DNA from 2 places in the Oceaniserpentilla sp. 4NH20-0058 genome. Region 2 is predicted to be linked to the other one. Evidence: predicted binding sites of a transcription regulator. Region 2 holds the regulator's gene; the other holds the start of a gene.

Region 1 (9,848 bases), on a different contig from region 2:
CCCCCTTTGGTCAAGGCCCAATGCAGGGCCACAATAAACAGCATAATAATTAAATGATACCAATCATTATAATGCAGCAGCCCACTTGGAATACTTCCATTGGCCATTAGCGCCCAAATTCCACCCGCTAACAAATTCACACATACCATGGCAATCAATAACCAAAAAATCTTCAAATCTTTTTTGAAAATCAAATACAGAGAAAAACCTATGACCAGTAAGTGAGTAAAAACATGATAAACCACCACAATGGAATACGAGCTAAATAGCAAACTGCATAGCATAAATACGATTAGCGAGATCATAAGAGACTTTTTTAACCAGTTAAAGCTAAAACGCTCTGCCACTGGATACAAAAAAACTTTCATAAAATAATATTCAGTTAGGCCTATTAACATGAACGTCACTAGCCATACGCGAATATAAACATACTTAAAACTACTCATATGAAACTCACGATTTAGCTCCAAGTTAATGTGGCGAATAAATTGTATGACCTCAGGTTTTTCTAATTGCATATGATGAGCTATCCCACCAAACAAAGCGGCAAGGGAGAACAGTAAAAAATGAATTGCGCCGCTTTTAAAGCGAGCATCGCGACGGAATAAATCGAAACTAGCCACTAAAGCCATGGCAAAAATCGCGTAATTTAAAGAAATCAACATGAGAATTACTTAGCGTAAAAGACACCATCCTAAGTAATCCTATCAAACGAGTCTATGAATGAATTAATCTGAAATTGCTTTTGGTGATAAGTACCATTTTAAGGCCATCAACAATACTGGCAGCATATGCCAAAGCACATCAAACACATCAATAGGTTTAAACGACAAGCCTTGAATTAACCATTGAAATTTTTGCACCAAGTGAGGTTCAGGCTGAAAAGGGGCAAGAGCCATAAAAATAGCCAAAATCCCTAACAAGCTGTAAGGCAACCCTACGATCCAGCCTTTTAAGCCCTGCAATAACCCATTAGGCATGTTGGCTCACCCAAGCTTGTAATTGCCCTTCTGGTAGTGCTCCGGCCATTTCAGCCACTATTTTCCCTTGTTTGAAAATCTTCAATGAAGGAATACTGCGAATACTGTATTGCGCCGCCAATTGCTGCTCATTTTCGGTATTTACTTTCAACAACACCGCTTTGCCTGATAGGTTTTCAGCCACTTTAGAAAATGCAGGCGCCATCATTTTACACGGCCCACACCAATTGGCCCAAAAGTCCACTACCACAGGTAACTCACTCTTTTGTATAAAGCGATTAAATTGGGCCGCACTTACATCCAAAGGCCTATTTGGAATAACAGATTGCGAACATTTTCCGCATTTTGGCTGGTCTTGAAGTTTTTCATCTGGCACACGATTTAAGCCAGAACAAGCTGGACAGACGATGATCATAAGGGCACCTTAAATTAGTTTTTACTAATATTGCGATTATAACCCTAAATTTCAAGTATTTATTGTGAAAATCCCAAATTAGATTTAACCAAACAATTCGACACCGTCGTCATCATTGTACTGTCTACTATTAAGCTCAATAGTAATCATCTCTTTAAATTCATTTAAATCCTCAAGTGGCAGCGACGACAAAGCAACCCCTTGGAATATCCGGCGACTCAACAGCGTCTGTTCAAAGCAGCGGCTATGTACTGGGCCTTTGCCCGCGATAATCACTACCTCTTTATCTCCAACCACACTTTTCTCACAATATTCACAACGCATAATACTGCTCTCTGAATCTACTTAATAAGAACTATTGTATATTGATATGATTTCTCATCATGAGGTTTTTTGTATCGCAATGTTTACAGTTGTAAAGAAAATATCCGAATTTAGAACAGGCTGTTCTGGTATCATGGAATTTTTCTAAAATATCTAAATATATGTCTGACAATCTAGCCATTATCATAGGTGCCGGAGCTGCTGGCTTAATGTGCGCCATTAGTGCGGCCGAAAACGGCAAAAACGTATTGGTACTTGATCATGCCAATAAAGCCGGTAAAAAAATCCTCATAAGTGGCGGTGGCCGCTGTAATTTCACCAACATGTACACAGAGCCCAGTAATTACCTAAGTGCCAACCCGCACTTTTGTAAGTCGGCGTTAAAACGGTACACACAGTGGGATTTCATCGCCGAAGTCGATAAAGCTGGGCTACCTTGGCATGAGAAGAAGCTTGGGCAGCTATTCAGCGATAATAAAAGCGAAGCCATATTAAACCTATTACTTGATCGCTGTGACGCACTCGGTGTAGAAATTAAATTAAACTGCGCCATTAGCAGTATTAAAAAGCACAGTGACGAATCCTTTGAACTAAATAGTAACAATGGCAAATATCACTGCACATCATTAATAATTGCCACCGGTGCCATGAGCTTCCCCACCATGGGAGCCACAGACTTTGGCCACCGCATTGCCCGTCAATTTGGTTTAAGCGTTACGCACACTAATCCTGGTTTAGTGCCGTTCACCTTTGATGCAAAAGAAAAACAGCAATTTGAAGGGCTTAGTGGTGTCAGCTTAGACAGTGAAATATCATGCGCTAATCAAAGCTTTCGAGAAAACATACTCTTCACCCACAAGGGATTATCAGGCCCTGCGGTATTACAGATTAGCTCTTATTGGCAAGCGGGCAACACCATTACCGTGAAGTGTTTGCCAGACATAGATTTATGTGAAGACTTAAAGCAACATCAACAAGTCAGTCCGAATAAGCATGTAATAAATATTTTAAAACTGCACTTCCCTGAACGTGTTATTGAAAGATTCTGTATAAATATGGATCTAAATAAACCGCTACAACAATATAAACACAGTGATTTAGAAACCATCGCAAATGCGTTTCAAAAATGGCAATTTATTCCAAGTGGCACTGAAGGTTACAAAAAGGCCGAGGTCACACTAGGTGGTGTTGACACTGATGAAATTAGTTCCAAAACTTTTGAGGCTAAAAAAGTAAAAGGCTTATATTTTATAGGCGAAGTTCTTGATGTCACAGGCCACTTAGGAGGGTTTAATTTCCAATGGGCTTGGGCCAGTGGTCATTGTTGTGGCAAAGCGATTCAGTAAATTGCTTTCTCAGTGATCAAAATTTAATTAGTTGAGAGATGGCTTGAGGGGCTTATTTACCTAGCTAGCTCTCATCTAGTACTAAATCATGTATTTTTACGTTATTTTGTACAGAAAACCATTAAAAATGACAAACCTCCTTATAATCACCTCATAAAAATATTGTGCGCCAACTGCTGTTGGCTACTACCTCTTTTTTAAGTAGCTTCAAACAACATTCTGTCAAAGCATTCAACAGCAGTAACAGTTACTTAAAAATGAAAGACCACTTCTGAACGTTATTTAAAATTAAAAGAACGGTACTAAAAATGAATAGATTAATTCTAGTTCCCTTAATACTTATGTGTGCATGGGCCAACCTAGCTTATGCTGACAGTTATACTCATACATCTAATGCAGCTATCTCTGGGCACAATAAAAAGAAAATTACAGGAGGGTTGGATGCTTGCAAAAACGCCTGCGTAGCAGAAACAACGTTCTTATGTCGATCATTTGATTACGACAAAAAAAATGAAAGCTGCGATCTAAGCGATATGACTGAAAGCGATGTTGGCGGCCTAAAAAGCGATTATGCGAATGATCCTTACGACCACTACGCTAGAGACTTTTCATCCGATACCGACGCAGGGCTACAAGATCACTCTGCATCGCTGCGCAAAGAGTTCAGCTGCTCAACACCTAATGACGACGGTTGCAGTAACCCATTAAATGGAAAAGTCACCAAGTCTTGGAAGCGTCTTTTCAAACCGGCTTGTCAAGTACATGATTGGTGTTATAGCTCGCCATGGAGAATATCAGGAGTAACCGGATATAAAGGGCAAAAAAAATGCGATGATGAATTCCAGAAAAATATGGAAGCGATCTGCAGTAATCGCCCCAATGTTGAACGACTAGATTGCTGGACACAAAAAACTACGTATCACTTAACAGTCAGAGACTGGGGGCATAAAGCCTTCGACCAGGGTCAGCGTAATGCAAATCGAAACTGTAAATTTGAAGAATCTCAAAAAGTAAAAAACGGTGCTATTACCTTTTTTAACAGCGGCGGTTATGTCGCCAAGTTTGTTCTCACATACGTTAAACCAAAGATTATCGAGGGTATCGAAATCTTTATTCCCGTAATAAAAAGTAAAACACTGCCTATTGGAAAGTATATAGAATGGGAAATCCCCACAGGAAGCAAATCGATCAGTGTAGCTGCCTTTAGTAAAACAGGACTGGCATGGGAACCAGAAAGGCTCATTGTCGAGGAAAGCTGGGGAGACGTTCCGCGAAATCAATGTATCAAAGTCTTTGGTACAACTCTTCATCCAAAACACAATCGAGTGTGCGATTTATTTGACATTTAATAGCGGAAGCCGCAGCGAGCAAGGGATTGTGTCGCATCGCGGTTTTAATGATTCAAAATCTTCAAGCTTAGAAACAAAAAGGCCCGATAATATCGGGCTTGAAAGGTTCACTATCCTGTGAGGGTTGCATCCTGCATCGAGGGATTTACAATTCTTAAACCACCCATTTGATCCAAAAGGATCAATTAAGCGTGTTTGTCATCTTTGTGCTTAGCAATGTCATTTTTAATGAAGCGGTAAACGCCCACAAAAAATCCACACGTTAAACCAACAATTAATAGTCCTGCTAATACATATTCATCAACGTACATGGCCTGTCACCTCATATGTTTGTTTAAATTTTCAATGATTTTAGGATAGTCCTCATTGAGAATTTAAAATTGATGTGAGTCAATTTGGCTTAGTAAGAGTATGCTTGGTGATAAAGAAACTGACACAGGTCAATTTTGAATTTACCGAGATTAAGCCTTACTGGACTGGTTATTCTTTGCAGCTACCATACCCGCTAACTTTATAATTATTTGATCTTTAAACTTCTCTCGAATCTCCGCATTTAGTGCCCCCAATAAGCGTCTATCTACTTTTAACAAGATACAGACCTCATTAGCAATCACATTAGTGGTGCGCGGTGTATTTTGAATAAATGAAATTTCGCCAAAGAAATCACCAGGTTCAACTCCCGCTAATGGGTCATCCACGCCGTTTAATACTACTCTCGCGGTCCCACTTAATAATATGTAAAAAGCTGTATCAAGTGTGTCCTGCTCTATAATATATTCATCTTCTTGTGCCACAAAAAATGCCGCTTGCGTATCGACGATTTTTTCTTTTTCAAACGAGGTAAACTCCTTAAAAAAAGGCACTTTATTTAAGATAATCAATATCCTACCGCGCCCTAGAGTCGTAATCCTTTTCATATGCTTGTCCTGGTCATATACCTAGAAACATCCATCATTATGTAATCTTAGCCTAGATTGCACAAAGAGCAGCGAATCTTGGATTCGCTGCTAGACTGAATTTAACAGGATGTTTCCGCGGATCTTACTGGTTCTAATATCATGAAGAAATTAACCCGTTTATTGTTAGTCTCTATCAGTATATACATGGCTAACTTTACGTATGCAGAGGAATCGGCGGTGCCAGCAGCTCCCGCTGTCACCCCTGAGCAAACAGAAAAGGCTCGTATGGATGCCCTAAAGGTACTTATAAAGAGACAGCAATATAGCCAAGCTTACGAACTGGCCAACCGCATGTTAAGTGAGCATGAGGGCCTGCCTGATTTTGACTTCCTTTATGGTATGGCCTCGGTTGAAAGCCAGCATTATGATCAAGCGCTTTTTGCATTTGAACGCTTGGTTCTGACCTTTCCCAAACAGCCTAGATACCGTTTAGAACTCGCCCGTACCCACTTCTATCTTCGTAACCTGACACGTGCCGAAGTGGAATTTAATAATGTGCTTAAACAAAATCCACCTGAGCCTGTTCAAAAAAATGTAAAACGCTTTATGGAGCGCATTACGGATCTAAAACGCAGCGTCGAATCTAAATTTATGTTTGTTGTTGATGTGGGTGGCGGCTATGACACAAACATCAATAGTGCCACCAGTGAAAAAGAACTACCAAAGGAAGAACTTATATTCCCTGTTGATATTGCACTTGATGACGCCAGCCGCGAGACTGGCAGTGCCTATTGGAGCGCCCTAGCCCACATGATGTACATTGCACCATTAACAAAAACCAGTGCCTTTGATGGACGCATGGTGGTATCCAATCGCAGCAATTCAGAAACTCCAATCTACGACCTAACCACCGCCATGGGTGAATTGGGCTACAGCTTTTATACCGGACCAATTAAGTGGCGCGGCGCAGGTCGCTATCAGTTTGTACAACTAGACGGTGAAGAGCTCCTAAACAGCCAGTCTTTGCTAGGACAAGCCAATTGGCTGTTAAAAAAAGGCGCTAATATTGGGTTTGGTTTAAATTATGGCATGTCCAGCTATCCAGACAATTCAGACGGCGATATAACTCAACAACAATTCAACCTTTCTTATGCCAGCGCGCCAGAAAAGGACAGTTGGAAATTAACCCTTATATTCGGTACCGATAGCACCGATGAAGCCTCCAACAAACATAGTGGCAAAACCTACCAAGGATTTACTTACCAAAGTACATCTCTTACCGGGCAACGCTCAAGTCGTTACTGGACATTTAGCATTTTAAGTAATGAATACGATGCAATTAACACTGCGTTGTATACAAAAATCCGTAAAGATCAAAATGCGACATTTGGTATTGGCTGGCGCTACAACTTTAGTTCTCACTTTAGCTTTAGAAACGATTACAGCGTCAACTACAACGACAGTACGCTGCAAGCTAATACCTACACACGGGCTAAAGCTGAAATCGGACTTACATATAATTTTTAATCCAATGTTCTATGCGTAACGTTGGGGGAGGTAATATGAAACTCATTAAAATAATCGGTGTTGTAATAACACTAATGTGCGTATTTACATTCCCAACATGGGCCGCACCGTTAGCTGGCCATGTAATATTAAGTAAAGGTCAGGTTACTGCCACATCAGATCAAGGTACTGACCGGATATTAAAACGACGCAGTGAAATTTTTAATGGCGATGTCATAAAAACAGGGGCCACTGGTTCAGTGCAAATACGCTTTGTAGATAAAGCCCTTATGACCATTAAAGCCAATAGTGAAATGAATATAGAATCCTACCTAATGGCCCAAAAAGGTGCTGATAAAAAAGACGAAAAAGTATTAATGAGTTTAGTAAAAGGTGGCTTTAGAACCATCACCGGCACCATTGGTAAAGGGGATAAAAGCGCTTATAAGGTCAACACCCCTGCCGCATCCATTGGTATCCGCGGCACTAATTATGAAGTCCAACAAGAAGCGGATGGCAGCTTTGTAATGGGTGTGTACAGTGGTGGTATACAAGTTGAAAATGAATCCGGAAGTTTAGATTTAGGGGACGGTGCAGATTTTAACTTCACCCGTGTTAAACCAAAATCATCACCTAAAGGTTTATTAGCACCACCTGTAACATTGGCTGAAAATAATGCCACGGAAGAGTCCGATGAAGAAAGCGAATCTTCAGATGGCGAAGCCGATAAAGAACAAGTAGCCAGCGAAGAAACCACTGAAGAGGGTGACGAAAATCAAGAGGACAGCAGCGGCGAAAGTAACGATAAAGATGACGCTCAAGGCAAAACCATTATTGCACAAGTCGGTGGTGACAATGACAGTTCAAACGATAGCACGACAAATGCTGACTTAGGTGGTACAGAATCTAACGCAGATAGCAGCAACACTTTAGATGCCTTAGCCAGCCTTAATGTGAATGTGGATGAAAATGTATCTGATGCCCTAGACACTGCACTTACCGACAAAATAGAAGATGTCAAAGATGAGTTTGTAGAAACCGGAGGCACTGACCAATTGTTGGAGGATGCGTTAATTGAAGCTGGTATATTGAGTGAAGGTCAAACCGTAGACGACTTAGACCCAGAGCTATTAGTCTTAGTTGAATTATGGGAGTTAAATCCAACCAGCATCGAAGCTTTAATCGCCAGTATTCAAGCACAGCTTGATGTTGTGGCCGCACAACCATTTGATTTTACCGACCCATACGCCAATATTGATGCCACTGGGATTACCAACCCTTTCACTCAAAGTATTATCAGTGATGAAGCGTTAGCACTTGGCGAAAGCGGAGACATTGCAGTTTTAGCTATGCCCATTAATTCTAGCAATAATTATTCAGGAGACTCACCTGCTATAAGTACTCTAGAAGCCCAGTTAATGTCACCCGATATCGTCAACTTCACCCCGTTTGATTACTCCACAGAGAACGTACATTTCCGAATCAGTTACGATGTTATTAATATTGGCACAGGGGAAAAGACTCGATATGAAATTGAGATCTCAATGAATGAAGACATTGTCGCCTTTGCGGACTTTAACACTTTCTTATTTAACTCTGTTGTCGAAAATGATGTTTTTGTCGAAGTAGACGGTCAGTTTGTGCAACAAACTAATCCCGGTCACATTACCGTTTCTTTTAATGCTGAAACTCAAAAATTCGACTTTATACCAACAACTGGCAGCGACGAATTTATTTTAGAAATGGAGCTGAATTATGATAATAGCAACACATCAACCGCTGCCATCGCTCTTCAGCAATCATTAGGTTCAGGAAGTTCAACCACCCAAGACCATTGGTATGCTGAATCAGGGTTAGACTTATTTATTGGTAATGGCTCTTGGGAAGGCAGTACTGATCGCCCCATTTTAGTAATGAAAGATTCACACTCACATCAAGATGCCGACGGCACAGTGGTAACTGATGACAGGCTAGAAGTAGTTATGAAACCGCTAGAAGCCGATAACACCGTTTCATCGTTAGCCGGTTTTGCCAGTTGCATCGACTCGCAACAAACCTGTGACATACAAGTGAACAGCGTCAGTGCCGCTGACAATATTCGTTGGGGCGCTTGGCTTGCCGAGCCCGGTGAAGGCATTGAAATTACTAAATTCGAAGTGAATGAAAATGTTATTGAAACCCAGCAAGAAGAAAATATTTTAGCATTTTGGTTAGCAGCTGAGCGTGCGGACATCAATCAATTAACCGGTTCGGCAAACTTTACTACGGATAGCGACTGCGCGCGCTTTGGTCAATGCATTGGCTTTGCTGATGACGGCATCGTGCAAAGTCTGACGGCCAACTTTGATGTAGACTTTAATAGCGGTGCCATTACCAATGGCAACCTAGTCATTGAAACCACTGAAGATCCAGATTTAGGTTTACTTGGTGGCTCTGGAGCAGTGGAGTCAACATGGAACGTAAATTTCTCCGGCCAAATGAGTGCAGATCAAAACAATAACCGCTTACCTGAGTTCCAAACCCATACTCTCAACGGAACGGTGGTGGATTCTGGTAATGCGGCAGACTCTTCTACGAGTGTTATCGGAAACATTGGCGGTATCTTTGTTAAACCTGGGGATGTATTTGCCGGAGGCTACAACCTTGGCACCGCAGATACTAACAAACACGCTGCAGGTGTGTTTACCATGGAAAAAACGCCTTAATTGAATTTTGCGAACACATGCCAAAGCCGCTTAATAAAGCGGCTTTTGTATTTAACGGCTACGGTTTCGTATCTGCGCCACTTCACACTTATCAAGTGTACAATTCTCTAAGGTGAACCCAGCAGGATTAATACTTAACAAACCAAAGCTTTCTTCTTTAGTAAATGTTGTGGCGTAATGGGGTAACTGAACATCCGTTAATTGCCAATAATCAAACTTATGCACATGTCCGTGTACACCAAGATCCACACCTAGATTTTTGAGTTCTTCGCTTAATGCTAAGTCCGTATCCCAAGGTGCTATGTGACTAAATACCATAGTGTA
Region 2 (9,848 bases):
CTTCGTGCTCACCGTACCATACATCTGGCTTTTCTAAGCTTAATAGCATAAAACCAACCGACCAGTTTTCTAGTGGAGCCGCTTCGCCGTCTTCATCTGCTTCGACGTTTAAATCGCAAGGAACAGGAAAGCTTTGTCCTGATTCAACCAGCTCAACAATTTCTTTTTGCAAAAGCGAAATTAATTGAGCGATTTCTAGCTTTTGTTGATCGTTTGACCAGTCAGGTTCGCCATCAAAGATAATTGGAATTAATGCTTCTATGTCAAAAGTGGTAGGGCTAACCGCGTTGGCCGTTAATAAGCCATGAAGAGCGAAAAAATCTAAGCCCTCAGCGGTTTCTGCTTGATCTTCAAGAAAAAGAGCAAGGGTTTCTAGTTGGTCTTCATTTAAGGCTGCGGCTGTCGTCATAAAGCGGCTTCACTTGTAATTCACTAAGGGACTGTTTTATGCTGCAAGTATATCAGACTTTCACAGATAGATTTCTAATATGCCGATGCGTGGTCCAAGAGTAACTTTAGAGCAATGGCGTACATTACAAGCCGTGGTTGATCACGGCGGTTATGCCCAAGCGGCGGAAGCCCTGCACAAAAGCCAATCTTCAATTAGCTATACCGTGGCGAAACTTCAAGAACAACTTGGAATGGAGCTTTTGCATATAGAAGGGCGTAAAGCCGTATTAACGCCCTCTGGGAAGGCGTTACTTGAGCGATCCCGTCATTTAATTGATCACGCTATTGAAATTGAACAAGTAGCTTCCTCTATGGAGCAGGGTTGGGAAGCCCAAGTAGGGTTAGGGGTAGATGTAATCTTTCCTAAATCCATTTTAATTAAAGCGTTTAAGCAGTTTTATCCTGAGAGTAAGGGATGCAAGTTATTGCTACGTGAAGAGGTGCTCTCTGGTGCGGTAGAAGTGTTATTGCAAAAGAAGGTGGATATTTCTATTACGCCTTGGGTGCCACCGGGTTTGTTAGGTGAGCGACTTATGACCATTGATTTTATTGCAGTGGCTCACCCCGATCATCCGTTGCATAAATTGGGTAGAAAAGTGACCAGTAACGATTTAAGCCAGCATCTTCATGTGGTGATTAAAGACTCAGGAGAAAAGCAAAATCGCGATTCTGGTTGGTTGGGGTCAGATTTACGCTGGACGGTGACGAATTTAGAGAGTGCCCGTCAATTAGTCTTAGAGGGCTTAGGCTTTTCGTGGATTGCGGTGCACGAAGCTTGTGAATACATTCAAAAAGGGCAGTTACTGCCCATTGATCTTGATGAAGATTATCAAAAGCTTGGCTCATTATATTTGGTGTATGCGAATAAAGCCATTGCCGGCCCTGCCACACAATTACTCGCAGAATGTATCAAGCAATGCACCATTGAACACATGGCGTCTCAGCCTAGTGTAGAGCAATTGAAAAATGTCATTAATGCTAGCGGTGCTTAATCGACCCAAGTATTGTTTTCACCAATAGTGATAAACGGTATTGAATACCAGTAATACTCTCTGCTTGTTTTTGATGGAGCTGTACAATTATAACGGCTTCTGCCCAGCGCAAGGGGGCCATTAAACTGAGCTTGAATAACTAAAGTATCCTCAACTAGTTGTGCCGTGGTATCAATGGCTTCTCCTTGGTAAAAGCATTGTGCTTGCTGGTAATGAATATTATTGGGTTTGACGGTTAATATGAGTTGAGGTGCCGATTCCAGTTCTGACCGGATAATTGGTTTAGGTTCAACATTGATGATTTGAAATGGCAGGCTGTTTAATTTGACTTTAAGGGTTGCTGGGTTGGCATAAATCCCAGATGCAGGGAAGCGGGGCAGTGACTGAAAATCATTACTGATGTTGATTGGGCCTGATTGTTGCGAGAATGAGATAAAATTTAGCTCGCTTAATAGTTGTTTGAGGGCTTCATCAAACTCACCATATGGGTAAGCGAAATAGCGATTTTTAATGCCTAACTTTTCAACAAGACGGTTCTGAGCCGTTAATATATCCCCTTGAATACGTTGCTTCCAATCTAGTTGTGTTTCGTTGTCTATTTTTTTCAATAGGTGCAAATGTTCTTGGCTGTGATTAGCGATTGTGGCGCCTTGTGTTTGCATTTCTATTAAGTTTTCCCATGTCATGGTGCTGCCATGTTGCTCGTCAATGGCCAGCGGATTGACAAATATAGTAAAAGGCAAGTTACGCGCTTTTAATAGTGGAAAAGCGGTTGTGTAAATTGAGTCATAGCTGTCATCAAAAGTGATGGCCAATGTTTTTTGTTTAAACCCAATTCCTGAGTGTAACCCTTCAATCACGTCAATTAGGGGGAGCACCTGAAAGCCTAAATCATCAATAAGCTGTAGGTGTTCGGCAAAGCCTTCCGGCGAGATACTGGTGCTTGGAGGTGTGGCTTCACTGACATGGTGATACTGCACAATCACTGCGTGATGGTTAGGGTTAACCGTTTTAATTGTACCTTCAGTGGTAGCAACAACACTTTGACTAAAAATTGTGAAAAAAATAGTTAAAACTAAGGGTAATACTGCTGTAAACATTGAACTGCCTGATGAATTTCAATAAGAGTATCGGCATCGCCACCGCGGTCGGGGTGATGTTGCATGGCTAATCGACGATATTGCGTTTTTATGGCTTTAGAGTCAATTGGCTCACATAGACCAAGAGTATCCAATGCTTGCTGTTTTTGGCTGTCATTGAAATAGTGCTGCCAGAAGTTATCTAATAACTTAATGACATCGGTTTCTGTGGTTTGATTAAGGTGGTTTAAATCTAAATAGAAGATTGCAAGAGGATCAAATTGAGATAAATTACGGCTGGTGGTTGGTCTAAGCCGTGTGCATTCAACACGAACTTCAATACTGGAAATTTCAAGTGAATATTTGTTGTGTATTAAGGTGTTCAGTTGCAGTCTATACAAAGCGTTATAAATTAAAAAATGGGCCCTAAATAATGATAATGGCGTTGACAGTGCATTGGTGGGGATTCGCCCAAGGTTTTTTAAGTGAAGAATGATCTCATATTCTTTACAGATCTTTTTTTCTAAGATAAATGTTTCTATCTCTTGGCTCAAATCAAAATTAAACATACAGTATTTGCCACAATGATCTCTTACTAGCTTAGCTGATAAGTGGCTTGATTATAAGGAAGCATATGGACCAATTACGCATACCTAAAAGTAGTGGTGAACTTGACGTTTTATTGTTAACGGGTGAGTACCAGAATACAGCAGGCTGGGTGGCTTTATCAGAGCACAATCAAGAGGTTTTTTTTACTCAAGTGAAAAGCGACCCGCCATCGTGGCTTTATCGCTGGTTTAAAGCCCTACGCGCTATTAGCTTAACCGCTACTATCATGCCTGCAATAGCCACCGTTTTTTTATGTTTAGTGCTAGACGCTCATATTCAGTGGTGGGTTTTAGTACCAGCACTAATAGCCATGGTGTTACTGCAAATATCCGTTAATTTATTAAATGATGTTGAAGATTATCTAAAATTGATTGATCTGCCAGATACCCTAGGAGGAAGTGGCGTGATTCAATCGGCATGGCTTACAACAAAACAAATCCGAAATGCAGGTTGGGGGTGCTTTGTTCTAGCGGGTTTATTGGCTTTGCCTGTGTTTGTCGTTGCGCCCAGTATTATTTTGTTATGTGCCTTGCTGGCGGGAATAGGGGTCATCGGTTATTCCAGCAAGCCATTTGGGTTTAAATACAAAGCACTTGGAGATGTTTGGGTATTTCTTTTATGTGGGCCTGTACTGACTGCTGGAGTGTCACTGGCGGCCACTGGCGTGATTCAACCTGCAAGTTTGTTACTGGGATGTTTCTTTGGTTTGCTTGCGGGGACGATTTTAAACGCAAATAATATCAATGATATAAATGTCGATAAGAAAGCAGGGGCGATTACAATAGCAGGGAAATTAGGGCTTAAAAATGCTTCTGTATTACAGCTGTTGTATTACGTGGGGGCTTTTGGGGCTTTGCTAATGGTGGCTACTCTTATTCATTTATCCTTGTTATTACCCTTACTGGCATTACCCTTGGTCATCAAACATCTTAAAGTGCTGTTTTTAGCTCAATCCAGTGAAGACCCTAATTTGAACGAAATCCGTTTTGACGCGGCTAAAATGCATTTGTTAATGAGTGTACTCATGTGTATAGGACTGTTGCTCACTTGGGGTTGGTTTTGAAAACTCAACTAATTACTGAGCAAGGGTTTGCTGCATTAAAAGATGAGCTAGACCACTTGTGGCGGGTATACCGCCCTGAGATTACTCAAAAAGTTACGTGGGCTGCCAGTTTAGGGGATCGCTCAGAAAATGCGGACTATAAAGAAAACAAACGAATTTTAAGGCAGATTGACTCTCGGGTGCGTTACTTGAGTAAATGCATTGAAACCTTAAAAGTGGTGCCTTACTCCCAACAACAAGAAGGCAAAGTTTTTTTTGGGGCCTATGTGGAAGTTGAAAATGAACAGGGAGATACAAAACAGTTTCGCATTGTTGGCCCTGAGGAGATTTACTCTGGCAGTCAAAATATTTCTATCGATAGCCCCATGGCGCGAGCCCTTTTAAGTAAAGAGCAAGACGATGAGGTAGCTGTAAAAACGCCCTCTGGCTTACAAACTTGGTTGATCAATCACGTTCGTTACCAACCGTTTGACTAACCTAGCGCGATAGCCTGTTTGAACTAAGCTAAATATATTAAATGAGGATTTAATATATGCGCGGGCTTATTTTTTTGTTGTGTCTGTTTTTATCTATTAGTGTACAGGCCAAGACTGAAAGTCAAACCATTGAACAGGTGTTTAGGCTTAGCCCTGTTATCTATGATGTAAAAGGCATGGGGAATTGGAAAACAGCTAAGCATTCTGGGCAAATTCGCTTGGTCATCACCCGTTCGGATAAGCAAGATGAGATGTTTCTACAGTGGGTGCAATGGAATGAAAAAGGCCCAGAACTTATAAAAAGTACGGTGGCCATAAAAGAGATTCAGCAAGCAGGGCGCTTTAAGGTGATGTTTATTCGCCGAGAAAGCACAAATGGTCAACGGAAAATCATATTAGGGCTTGAAAACCTGCACGATAAACTATCCACACGAGCCATTATTCATGTGGATGGAATTGGGCGCTATCGCTGCGTGTTAGAGTAAAAATTTACCCTTTAGTAGGGTCTGCTTCAATGGATAAGTTAATGGCGTTAATTAGGTTGTCTGGTTTTAACCTAGGCGGCATTTGCGCAAATTCACCCACTCCTTCTATGATCTGCGCTTCGGCATATTCATAATCATCGCGTTGTTGGCTGCGGTCTATTATTAGGTTCTCAAAATCAAATAACTGGGTATCAGCCAATTGAGATGGCGCGATATTTTGTAGTGCATTGAATACTTGCTGAACCCTTCCTGGGGTGTCTTTTTCCCATTGAGCCAACATGGCCTTAATATTTTGACGTTGTAGGTTTTCTTGGCTGCCACATAAGTTACAAGGGATAATTGGGTAATTCTTAGCTACAGAAAATTCACTAATATCGCTTTCTTTGCAGTAAGCAAGAGGACGAATTACGATGTTGCGTTTGTCGTCACTGAGCAACTTGGGAGGCATGGCTGCAAAGCGTGCCCCATAGAACATATTTAAGAACATGGTTTCTACAATATCGTCCCTGTGGTGTCCTAGTGCAACTTTATTGCAGTTAATATCTTCAGCAAAACCATAAAGTGTGCCGCGACGTAAACGCGAACATAAGCCACAGGTGGTGCGTCCTTCTGGTACTTTTTCTTTTACCACTGAGTAGGTGTCACGATTAACGATGTAGTATTCAATATCTAATGTATCTAAATAACTTGGTAGAATATGCTCAGGAAAGCCCGGTTGTTTTTGGTCTAGGTTCACGGCAACTAATTCAAAGTTCACCGGCGCACTGCGTTGTAAACTGATTAAAATATCCAACATGGTAAAGCTGTCTTTACCACCAGAAAGGCACACCATAATGCGGTCGCCTTCTTCGATCATATTAAAATCTGCAATAGCACGACCCACGTCTCGACGAAGGCGTTTTTGCAACTTATTAAATTCGTTCTTTTGTTTTTTTTCTTCGACTGATTGGGCAGACGCAGAGGCGTCAACGAACTGGACCATTATTAAACCTAGCTAAGGGGTATTCTGGCGCGGATTTTAGCCTAAATGAAACCAATTTGCCCATGATATAGGGTTATAAAGCCTAAGCTTAATAAGCAAAGGCCGAAAGAGCAGGTGGATTGTGAATAGCATTGTAACGACTAATGTAGTCTTCTAGCGGGCCTTGGGGGCGGCTATGGAAGTGCTTGCGCCAGTATTTAGCCATAGCAGGTAAGTCAGAAGCTTCTGGCAGTGTGGCGTCTTTACGGGCGTAAATCAGCCAAGCAATGGCGGTGGCATAGCGCAAATTAGTGGTTAATTCTGTATGAGGGTCTTTTAAAAACTCATGCTGACTCGCCAGTCCACGTACTTTGCTGGCGAGGTCTGGCTTGGTCGCTAAGTAGTTATCCCACAGTAACTGATGGGTTCTAGGGTTGATGTGATATACCCCAAGCCCTTTTCCTTGTTGTTGGTTTAATTCATAGCCCAAGCCCGACTCTACAGCGGCGGTACCTAATAATAAGGTTTCTGCTGACAGCGAATATTGCTCTAAATATTGTAAGGTGGGGCGAATCACCAAGTGCCGAAGATCATTTGGGCACAGTCCCATGGTGGTGTCCTTGCATCTAGCGTGTTTGTATTTCTAGGCCAATCCTGAGAAAGATAGTTATACATTAGATGCAATTAGACAAAATGCAAAAAAAATACTTGCATTTTGTCTTTTTCTTTTATTTCAAGGGGTTAGTTTGATTGCTTGGGGTGCAGTTGGCAATCGGATTGGTCGCTAACAGTGCCGGCCAATGTATTGAGTTCATCCAAATTCAATAATGTGACTTCTTTGCTTTCTGTTTTGATGAATCCTTTCTTTTGAAAGCGGGTAAATATACGGCTCACCGTTTCAACGGCAAGACCTAAGTAGTTGCTAATGTCCACGCGTGACATGGCTAAGCGGAAGGTACTGGCTGAAAAGCCTCGACGCTCAAAACGGCTACTAATATCTAATAAGAAGTAAGCCATGCGCTCATCGGCTGTTTTTTTAGAAAGCTGTAACATCATTTGTTGGTCTTGACGAATTTCTCCACCCATATTGCGCATTATTTGTTTGCGAAGACCCGGAATCTCGTCACATAGGGTTTCTAGTTTTTCTAGGGGCAGTTCGCATACGGTAGTGGTTTCTAGTGCTTTAGCAGAAAGTGGGTATACGTCTTCGCTGTAACCAGATAAACCAACCAATTCACTGGCTAAATGAAAGCCAGTAATTTGTTCTTCACCACTTGGTGCAACTGTGAAGCTTTTGATGGTTCCTGTACGAATGGCATAGATAGCTTTAAATGGGTCACCTTGTTTAAACAGCAGCTCACCTTTTTGAATAGGGCGGCCACGTTTGATCATTTTATCAAGGGAGTCTAAATCGCCTTTCTCTAGGGCAATCGGGAGACATAGCGAGCTTAGACTACAGGTGCTGCAGTGGGTCTCATTCGGCTTGCTGGTGGCCAAAAAATGTACTGTTTGGTTGTCCTTAGACATCTCGCTCTCCTAATGACCTGTGTGTTGCGATGGAGTGACAGGTGACTAACAAGTCGGGAATACTCGTCAATAGTATGATTTATGTCAAGGCTTGTCAGTGGTTAATTTGAAGGATAGGGGCTACAAGCGTCCAAATACCAAAGCCAATGATACCTAGGCCTACAAAAGCTTTTACAAATACATTTTGTTTAAAGCGATTAATTTGGCCAGTGAAGGCGGCTAAACTTAATAATGCAGGCATATTTCCAAGGCCAAATGCTACCATTAAGCTTGCGCTATGAAGAGGATTGGCCGCCACTAAAGCCCAGCTTAAGGTGCTATAAACGAGTCCGCACGGCAGCAATCCCCATATGAGACCAAGTGCGATAGCTTGTTTTATATTGCTAATAGGGATGAGTGAACGGCTGAGGGGTTGAATACGCTTCCACAAACCAGAGCCAGCTTTCTCTAGCCATAGTAGTGCTTTGCTTGAGCCTAAAATATAAATGCCCATTAAAATCAGCAATACACCGGAAATTCCTCTTAATACTTGTCCTGCATAATCGTGGGTTTGTGACAGCCAAAGCCCCGCAAAGCCTGCTAACAAACCGATTAGGCCATACATACTAATGCGACCAAGGTGATAACTTAGCTGCAACTTTATGCTTTGTTGACCTGTATTAACCGATAGTGCACCGACAATACCTCCGCACATGCCCATGCAGTGTAAACTGCCAAATATACCTAGCAGGAAAGCAGTTAAATAAGAAAGCGGCTCAAGCATGGTTTAGTTATCTTGCTTTGAATCTTTGGTTGATTCAGCAGTATCTTCTTTTTTCGCTTCAGGAGTATCTTCCTCAAATAGAATGCGGTGGGCTGGACTATCTAGATCATCAAATTGTCCGCCTTTGTTTGCCCAAAAAAAGATGGCCACACCGCTGGCTATAAACAAGAGCGTAACGGGAACGGTGATAAATATGATTTCCATATGAGTCTCGGTTATTTAGGTAAGGTGTTTAAGCGAAGGGCATTAAACACCACGACTAATGAGCTGGTGGACATGCCAATGGCTGCAATGTAGGGCGGAATAATCCCCAATGCGGCTAATGGCAAAATACTACTATTGTACAGCAACGCCCAGAGTAAATTTTGCTTAATTATGCGCTGGGTTTTATGAGCTTGTTTGATTAACTGGCTGATGCGTTTTAGCTGGTTATTAACCAGAATCACATCCGCGTGGGTTTTGGCCAAGTCACTGGCACTGCCAATGGCAATAGAAATGGGTGCTTGGGCCAGTACCGGTACATCATTAATACCATCACCAATCATAATGGTTACATCACTAGGATCTTGTTTGGCCAAATAGGCTAATTTACCTTGGGGACTGACACCTGATTGAAAACGATCAATCTTCAACTGGTGCGCAATATCTTGTACGTGTCGGCTTTGATCACCACTTAAAAGCTCACATTCAAGTGACAGTTGTTTTAATTCTTGAATGGCTTCATAAGCGTGCGGACGAATTTCATCACTGAGTAAAAACCAAGCCAGTAGGTGTGTGTCGTTTGCAAGTGCGACCCAATGGCCATCATTCGGTGGCGTAGCATCAAGGCCCACAAATTGAGCTGTGCCGATTTTATAGGGGATTTGTTCAATAATACCGCTGATACCTTCCCCTGGGTGATTCATTACATCGGATGCAGGTAATATCTGGTCGTGTTGAAAGGCGCTGGCAATGGGGTGCTGGCTGTGTCGCTCAAGGCTGGCCGCTATTTGAAGCGGGTTTATTTGGCAGTGGTTTAATTCAATGTTTTTTTCGATGGTGAGCTGGCCTAAAGTTAGCGTACCTGTTTTATCGAATAAAATACGACGACTTTTTCGTAAGGTTTCCAGTACATGGCCACGGGTAATCAGCACGCCGTTTCTGCGAAGGGCTGCCGTTGCTGCGGTTAATGCAGTAGGTGTGGCCAGTGATAGCGCGCAAGGGCATGTGGCTACTAATACGCTAAGGGTAATCCAAAATGCACGATCACTGTCGATGAAATACCAGCTAGTAAATACGATGGCTGATGTTAGTAATACACCTGCTACAAAGTATTGTGCAAGTTGGTCGGCCAGTTGTGCAATTTTAGGTTTATCTTGGGTGGCTCTGTCTAATAGGGCCATGATAGTTGAGATTTGTGTGTCTTTACCTAATGCGTGTACTTTCACATCTATGGGGTTGTCT

What was found. Region 2 encodes FNR, which switches genes on or off when oxygen is low (the NO sensors DNR and NnrR bind a similar motif). Its sites were predicted from a motif close to TTGATNTANATCAA; they were not measured.
Region 1: a site for FNR is predicted at 4,795-4,808, ahead of ccoM (cytochrome c oxidase subunit CcoM). Genes of this name have one in related genera too.

The regions. Positions count from the first base shown of each region.
Region 1 is NZ_BAABWE010000002.1:273,447-283,294, forward strand. It holds gene ABWV45_RS04435 (DUF6962 family protein) at 1-665, opposite strand, end outside; gene ABWV45_RS04440 (hypothetical protein) at 729-980, opposite strand; gene trxC (thioredoxin TrxC) at 973-1,395, opposite strand; gene ABWV45_RS04450 (hypothetical protein) at 1,480-1,719, opposite strand; gene ABWV45_RS04455 (BaiN/RdsA family NAD(P)/FAD-dependent oxidoreductase) at 1,881-3,065, shown strand; gene ABWV45_RS04460 (phospholipase A2) at 3,374-4,414, shown strand; gene ccoM (cytochrome c oxidase subunit CcoM) at 4,600-4,725, opposite strand; gene ABWV45_RS04470 (cyclic nucleotide-binding domain-containing protein) at 4,876-5,331, opposite strand; gene ABWV45_RS04475 (tetratricopeptide repeat protein) at 5,473-6,840, shown strand; gene ABWV45_RS04480 (FecR family protein) at 6,876-9,524, shown strand; gene ABWV45_RS04485 (metallophosphoesterase family protein) at 9,576-9,848, opposite strand, start outside.
Region 2 is NZ_BAABWE010000001.1:485,766-495,613, reverse strand. It holds gene ABWV45_RS02285 (YecA/YgfB family protein) at 1-409, opposite strand, end outside; gene ABWV45_RS02280 (LysR family transcriptional regulator) at 489-1,442, shown strand; gene ABWV45_RS02275 (polysaccharide deacetylase family protein) at 1,439-2,542, opposite strand; gene ABWV45_RS02270 (DNA-J related domain-containing protein) at 2,518-3,090, opposite strand; gene ABWV45_RS02265 (prenyltransferase) at 3,156-4,193, shown strand; gene greB (transcription elongation factor GreB) at 4,190-4,669, shown strand; gene ABWV45_RS02255 (hypothetical protein) at 4,726-5,154, shown strand; gene ttcA (tRNA 2-thiocytidine(32) synthetase TtcA) at 5,159-6,136, opposite strand; gene ABWV45_RS02245 (hypothetical protein) at 6,225-6,725, opposite strand; gene fnr (fumarate/nitrate reduction transcriptional regulator Fnr) at 6,857-7,642, opposite strand; gene ABWV45_RS02235 (sulfite exporter TauE/SafE family protein) at 7,737-8,405, opposite strand; gene ccoS (cbb3-type cytochrome oxidase assembly protein CcoS) at 8,409-8,609, opposite strand; gene ABWV45_RS02225 (heavy metal translocating P-type ATPase) at 8,621-9,848, opposite strand, start outside.